Regions from separate parts of the Streptomyces sp. NPDC037273 genome, predicted to be linked through region 1. Evidence: riboswitches for the same ligand, from Rfam matches in the RefSeq annotation. Region 1 holds a riboswitch; each other region holds the start of a gene.
What was found. Region 1 has a riboswitch for cyclic di-AMP ahead of ACZ7G1_RS23080 (transglycosylase family protein). Riboswitches for the same ligand answer to the same signal wherever they lie in the genome.

Region 1 (2,191 bases):
CACGGCCGGTGCTGCCGTCGTCGAGGCCGACCTCGACCTCGACCGTGGGGTTGCCTCGGGAGTCCAGGATTTCCCGGGCTACGACGACGTCGATGGACGGCACGAGCATCTCCTTCTGGGATGTGACGCTGGATGTGACGCAAGGTCGATGCAGGTCGCTTGGGCCTTGCGACAAGAGCCTAACCGCCCCGGAGGCTCCAGCCGGCCGGGCGCCCGCACCCTGGGACGAAAAAGGACCCAAGGGCATGCATCTCGGGACGAAGGACCCCAGATCTACTGGACGGTAACCGTCGGAGGCCCCTCTTATAGGACTCTTCTACGCCCCTGCGCGACGGAACCCGGGCCCTCACACGACGGAACCCCGGTCCGGCGCGCACGGGGGAAGGAGCACGCCGGACCGGGGTGGTCACCGCGGGAGGGTCGTCAGGCTCACTTGAGGTGGAGCTGCTGACCCACGTAGATGAGGTCGGCGTCGGCGACGACGTCCTTGTTCAGGTCGTAGAGCTTCTGCCAGCCGCCCTGGACGCCGTGCGCCTGGGCGATGGTGCCGAGCGTGTCGCCGGCCTTGACGCGGTACTCGCCGTCACCCTTCTTGACCGACTTGCCGGTCGGGGTGGTGACGGTCTTCTGCGCCGTGGACTTCTTGGCGGAGGTGGCCTTCTTGACGCCGGTGGCCTTCTTGGGGGCCTGGCGCTGCTCGCTGCGCGTGGTCGGCTCGGTGGCCGTGCGCTTCGGGGCCTGGGTACTGGTGCCGCCGGTGTACTTGGCACCGGAGAGGCCCACGCCACAGCTCGGCCACGCGCCCTTGCCCTGGCCCGCGAGGACCTTCTCGGCGATGGTGATCTGCTGGGACTTCGACGCCAGGTTGGCGGTCGGGGCGTAGGCGGTGCCGCCGTACGCGGCCCAGGTGGAGGCCGAGAACTGCAGGCCGCCGTAGTAGCCGTTGCCGGTGTTGATGGACCAGTTGCCGCCGGACTCGCACTGGGCGACGCGGTCCCACTCGGAGGCCGTGGCGGCCGACGCGGTGCCCGCGGTCATCAGCGGGGCGGCGACGGCGACACCGGTGACGCCGACGAGCGTGGCGACCTGGGTGGCCTTGGAGGGACGACGGTGTTTGCCCTTGCCGGAAAACAGCATGGAGATTCTCCTCACCGACGCCTGTGAGGTGAGCTGTCGGGTTCGGGCCGGAAAGTTGCCCGGCCGCGTGTCCTTGCACGCGGCTTCACCCCAAGCCGATCGTCGGCCGTCTGTCTCAACGGCCGGGACCGGCACTTACCTTGGGTCCCCCACTCCTGCCTTCGGCGCTTGCGCGACGACTGTTCCCATCGGCCGACGGCAGGATTCGGCGTTTCGGTCGACGGGGCCCGCGGTGGCGAGCGGTACGACCATAGGCACAAGCCCGCCGGAAGCTCAAAGAGGCGTATTGCGGAAAAATCGCCCCTACTTGCCGTCCGGCGGGGGGTGTTTGCGCAGGTGAGAGGTGACGGAGCCAAAGGTTACGGACAGGACACGCCAGTTGAGGCGAAGAGACCCATGTCTCACTTGCCCAGATCCGGACATACGGCCCCGAACTACCCCTCGCGCGAAGCCGGATCCACCGTCAGCTCAAGGCTCTGACCAGGCACGATCAGGTCCGGATCGGCGCCCACCGTCTGCCGGTTGGCGTCATAGAGGGCCGTCCAGCCTCCGGGGAGTTCGTTCGACTGCGCGATGCCCGAAAGGCTGTCACCGGGCTGCACGGTGTACGCGCCCGATGCGCCCTGACTGTCCGTTGTGCCCGAATTCTTCGCGCCGTCAGCCGAGGGCTGCGACTCGACGCTTTCGGCCACCTTGTCGCTGGAGGAGGCATGTCGACCCGATTCGGCCGAAGCGCCCGACTTGCCGCTTCCCTCCGGTGCGGCCTCGCCCCGGTGCTTGCCGGTGCCGGGTGTGGCCGACGACACGTCACCTTCCTCCGTAGCGGAGGAATCGGGCGTACCGGGCGTAACCGACCCGTCCGGGGTGCCGGGGGCCGTCGGCGTGCCCGGGGTGACCGAGGTGTCCGGGGTGACCGGCGCGGAGGGCGTGAGGGGGGCGGAGGGGGTCGGGGCGACGGTGGCCCTCTTCTCCGCGCCGAGCGTGCGGCCTGACGCCTCGGAGGCCGACGGCAGGCCGTCGGTGCGGTTCGACTCGGCGACCGGGCCCGTGGGGG
Region 2 (2,191 bases), on a different contig from region 1:
GCCGTCTCTCCGTCACCCCCACCGAGGAGGGCGGCAAGACGGTCTGGATCACGCTGCCCTGGACAGCGGCCCGGGTCCCCAGCCTCTGACCCGGCCGGCTACCCGGTGTGCTCCCGCTGCGAGGGCCACGAGCCTTCGGCGAAGTGGCGGGCCCAGTAGTAGGGGTTGACCTCGGCCAGCGTGCGGGCCTGCCAGCGGGTCGGGTCCTCGGGGTCGGGCACGCCGACCTCGACGTCGGGCCCCCACAGGGCGAGCCGCTCCTGGCAGATGCCACAGGGCGGCAGCACGACGAAGCGGCCGTCCTCCGGGTCGCGGAAGACGCAGACGGAGGCGGTGATCCGCCGGTCCAGGGTGTACGCCTGGCAGAAGGCGCCCGTCTCCTGGCAGAGGGTCACGCCGACGTTGATGTTGTCGAGGGCGACGCTGGTGAGGATGCGGCCGTCGTCGAGGTAGACGGCCGCGGCGCCGCCGGGCTCGTCCGGCGTCCAGCGTTTCTCCAGCTGGGCGACGGCGGCGTCGACGAGTGCTTGATCGAGTCTCATCGCGGCATCCTAGGGAGCCGCTCGGACGGTTCGCCGGGCTTTTCGTTCCGGCGGGAGGGGTGCGGCGGCGCCACCGCACCCCCTTGTGCCGGGTCAGTGTCCGGCAGTGATCATCGGACGCGGCCGTAGTAGACCTTCGAGGACCAGATCTTGTCGAGCTTCACCCAGGATCCCGTCTTGGGCGAGTGCCAGATCTTGCCGCCGCCGGCGTAGATGCCGACGTGGTAGACCCTTCCACCCGAGTGGAAGAAGACCAGGTCCCCCTGTTGTCTGCTGGACGCGGAGATGTGCCGGGTCTTGTTGTACTGCTGCTGCGCTGTGCGGGGCAGCCACTTGCCCGCCTTCTTGTACGCGTAGAGCGTCAGACCGGAGCAGTCGAACCTGGTGGGTCCGGTGGCTCCGTACCGGTAAGGCGATCCCTTCTTGGACGCGGCGACGCTCAGTGCCTTGTTCGCGTGTGTGGTCGCTGCCTGGGCCTCCGGCGCCGCTCCTGGTGCGAGCAGCGTGCCGCCGACGGCGGCGAGGGTGAGAGCCGAGACGGCTCCGGCCCGGGACAGCAGGGACGGGACGTGCATCTGCGCGGTCATGCGCAACCCTTCGTCAGCCGCCTGCGAAGGATGACCTGTCGGGTTCGGGCTGGCGAAGATGCCCGGCCGCGGCTGCGGCTTCACCCCAAGGGACGGCCACGCTGCCGGAACAGCGCGTTCGCCCCGTAAAAATCGGGTCCTCCACTCCTGCCGATCCACTCCTGTCGACCAGACGTCCGGGACAGCGGCAGGACTCGGCGTCCGCCCGGACCGCCCCGCCGCGGCGGCGGGGGCTTGTCGTCGTCAGGGATCTTGACCCACGTCATGGTCGAAATCCGAGCTGAAACGGCGATATGTGAGGCTCCTCACGACTGATCCATTCGGGTGGACAGGCAGCCTTTGGGATCTTCACAGGTGTGGCCGACGAGCCCCGCACCTGCGGCGGAACGTTCGATTCCGCCAAATGCGTACACCGGTTGCGCAACTCGCTCGCTTCCTGTGTCGACTCGTCGACTACGCCGAACGGGGGAGGGTTTCTGCGGCGCGCGTCGGCCGACCGGACCTCGACACGACACGCCGGAATGTCAACTCGCCCGAGTGCGGGGGACGGTGACCCGGTCGGCCCGGCGCTCGCCGTCCAACACCCTTAGGGCGCGCGCCAATGTGTCCGCGTGCACCTCGCTCTCGCCCCGCATATGCATGAGCGTCAGCGCTTCCCGCAGCGCCTCCACCCGTCCGACCAGGGCTTGTGCCGCGCGCAGTGCCCCATAGGTATGCGAACCCCTGGATGGGTTGATCTTCCCCAGGAGGTCGACGACTTCGAGGTACGCGTCGACGAACTCGCCCTCGGCCCGGGTCAGTGCGGGCAGCGGCGGCAGCTCGGGGACCACGGCCGGCTCACCGCGCCGCGCCGCCGGCGGACTCCCGCCGGCTGAGGACGACGTGGTCGGCCAGGCCGTACGCCACCGCCGCAGGCGCGTCCAGGACGGTGAGGCGGTCGATGTCCGCGTCGATCCGCTCCCGGCTCCGGCCGGTGTGTTCGGTGAGCATGCCGGCCACCAGGGCCCGCAGCCGGAGCAGTTCGCGCGCCTGGAGGTCGAGGTCGCTCGGCTGTCCGCGCAG
Region 3 (2,191 bases), on a different contig from region 1:
GGCGGCGAGGACGCGCTGGTCCTGGACCTGAACCGGCGGGCCCGGTCACTGCTGCGCTGCGAGAGCCGGCTGTCCGTGGTGGAGGGCGCCACGCACCTGTTCGAGGAGCCGGGGGCCCTGGAGGAGGTGGCGGAGCTCGCCACCTCCTGGTTCACCGGGCACTTCGGGCGTCAGTAGGCGCCGTTGACGTTGTCGATGGAGCCGTAGCGGTCGGCCGCGTAGTTGCAGGCGGCGGTGATGTTGGCGACCGGGTCGAAGAGGTCCATGGACGTGCCGGGCACGTGGTACGCGAGGAAGGTCGGCTCGATGACCTGGAGCAGGCCCTTCGAGGGCGTACCGGCCGCGGCGTTGGAGTCCCACAGGTTGATGGCCTGGGGGTTGCCGGAGGACTCGCGCATCACGTTGCGGAGGATGCCGTCGTACGAGCCGGGGATGCCCCGCTGGGCCATGATGGCCAGCGATTCGCGGATCCAGCCGTCCAGGTTGTCGGCGTAGTTGGTGGCGGCCGCGGGGGCGGCCTGGGCCGGAGCCGCCTGGGCGGGGGCGGCGGCGGGCGCGGCCACCGGGGCGGCCTGGGCGGCCGACGCGCCGGTGGTGGCGGGGGCGGAGCGGCGCTCGGAGCGGCTCGCGCGGTCGGACTTGGTGGTCTTCTTCGCCGGGGCGGGAGCGGCCTTCGCGGAATCCCGACGAAGCGTCAGCTCAAGGCCCGGATGAATAAGTGACGGATTGTCACCCACGGCGCTCTTGTTGGCCCGGTAAAGAGCCTTCCAGCCGCCCTGAATTCCCTTCTTCTGGGCGATCAGGGAAAGGGAGTCGCCGCGGACGACGGTATAGCTGCGGGCGGCGGCCGGAGCGGCGGGAGCCTGGGCGAAGGCCGGGGCCGCGGCGGCGGGGGCGGCGACGGCGCGGGCCGTGAATTCCGGGGCTCCGGAGACGGGCGCGGCACCGGCCACGGCCGGGGTGATCAGCGGGAGGGCGAGGGCGACCCCGCCCGTGCCGACCAGCGCGAGGCCCTGGGAGACGGGGCGGCGTCGGGGGCGGCGGTGCTTACCGTGAGCAGGCATGACGGATTCCTCTCCGGCGCCTGCGGGGTGAGCTGTCGGGTTCGGACGGGAGGTGTCCGGCCGCGCGCACGCGGCTGCACCCCGAGCCGTTCCGGATATCCGGGCCGGCGTATTCGTGGGTCCCCCGCTCCTGCCGTCGGGTGAAAAGGGAGGTATTTCGAGCGGTGGCAGGATTCGGCGATCCGCTCGAATGGAGGTGACCGTAGGCCAGTAATGCGACGGATAACAAGGGGACGGAGTCCGGTGGTGCGGCGAATGGATCACCGAATTCGGCGAATTCAAGATCGACCCACTCCGGCGGCTCTCCAACTTCCTTGTGCCCCCTGGTCTGCGCAGAATTCGATCACCGCGTCGGATCCGGGAAAGTGAGTCGCATCACCAGGTGCCCAATGTCCGAATATGCACGGTAATTCTGTTAGTGGCGGAGTGGGTGGAAAAGGGCTCGATGGCGGGTGTGCACTCAAGGGCAAAAGTCGCAAACCCGACATTCATCCTGAAAGATGGAGCCACCCCGACCGAGGAGCCGCCGGATGACGCCCGTCATCTCCCTGCCCAGCCCCGACACCGTCGACCGCGAGGCCGCCGCGCTGTACGACAGCGCCACCTGGCAGCGGATCGTCATCGACCTGACCACCGAGGCGCCCCTCGCACCCCTTGCACCCCTCACACCTCTCACGCCGCTCGCGCCTCTCGCGCCCGAGGCTCCGGAGCCGCCCTCGGAGAGCTGGCGGGCGCTGCTCAGCGTGCCGGTGGAGCAGCTGGTGGCGGACGCGCTGCACGCGCTGCCGCCGCCCCTCCCGGTCGAGCGCCGTCTGCCGGGCCGCGTCGGAGCCGTACTGCCCGACCGGCTGCACGCCTGGCGCCGTATCGGACGCGCGGACCTCCGTCCCTCGGTCCACCTGGGCTACGCGCGCCTCGTGCTCACGGAATGGGGCTGGCAGAACACCCCGTACAAGCTGCGCGACGTGCGCGGGGCGCGGTGTGTCTGCGGTGCGCTGCTGGCGGCGCACCGGCTCGGGCACGGCAGCGCGGACACCATGAACGAGGCGGCGGCCTGGGTCATGACCGAGCTCAGATCGCGCGGTTGGCACGACCTGATCGGGCCCTGGAACCGGGCGCCTGGACGT

Region 2: linked by a shared signal. The riboswitch ahead of ACZ7G1_RS35375 (C40 family peptidase) and the one ahead of ACZ7G1_RS23080 (transglycosylase family protein) in region 1 are both predicted to bind cyclic di-AMP.
Region 3: linked by a shared signal. The riboswitch ahead of ACZ7G1_RS15895 (LysM peptidoglycan-binding domain-containing protein) and the one ahead of ACZ7G1_RS23080 (transglycosylase family protein) in region 1 are both predicted to bind cyclic di-AMP.

Annotation. Positions count from the first base shown of each region.
Region 1 is NZ_JBVJVO010000008.1:321,319-323,509, reverse strand. Features, by position in the region: gene eno (phosphopyruvate hydratase) at 1-109, opposite strand, end outside; gene ACZ7G1_RS23080 (transglycosylase family protein) at 430-1,137, opposite strand; cyclic di-AMP (ydaO/yuaA leader) riboswitch at 1,141-1,314, opposite strand; gene ACZ7G1_RS23075 (transglycosylase family protein) at 1,572-2,191, opposite strand, start outside.
Region 2 is NZ_JBVJVO010000020.1:135,569-137,759, forward strand. Features, by position in the region: gene ACZ7G1_RS35365 (ATP-binding protein) at 1-89, shown strand, start outside; gene ACZ7G1_RS35370 (cytidine deaminase) at 99-542, opposite strand; gene ACZ7G1_RS35375 (C40 family peptidase) at 653-1,129, opposite strand; cyclic di-AMP (ydaO/yuaA leader) riboswitch at 1,133-1,263, opposite strand; gene ACZ7G1_RS35380 (hypothetical protein) at 1,654-1,959, opposite strand; gene ACZ7G1_RS35385 (ATP-dependent Clp protease proteolytic subunit) at 1,967-2,191, opposite strand, start outside.
Region 3 is NZ_JBVJVO010000005.1:222,999-225,189, reverse strand. Features, by position in the region: gene ACZ7G1_RS15900 (phosphoribosyltransferase family protein) at 1-177, shown strand, start outside; gene ACZ7G1_RS15895 (LysM peptidoglycan-binding domain-containing protein) at 171-1,064, opposite strand; cyclic di-AMP (ydaO/yuaA leader) riboswitch at 1,069-1,251, opposite strand; gene ACZ7G1_RS15890 (DUF6197 family protein) at 1,595-2,191, shown strand, end outside.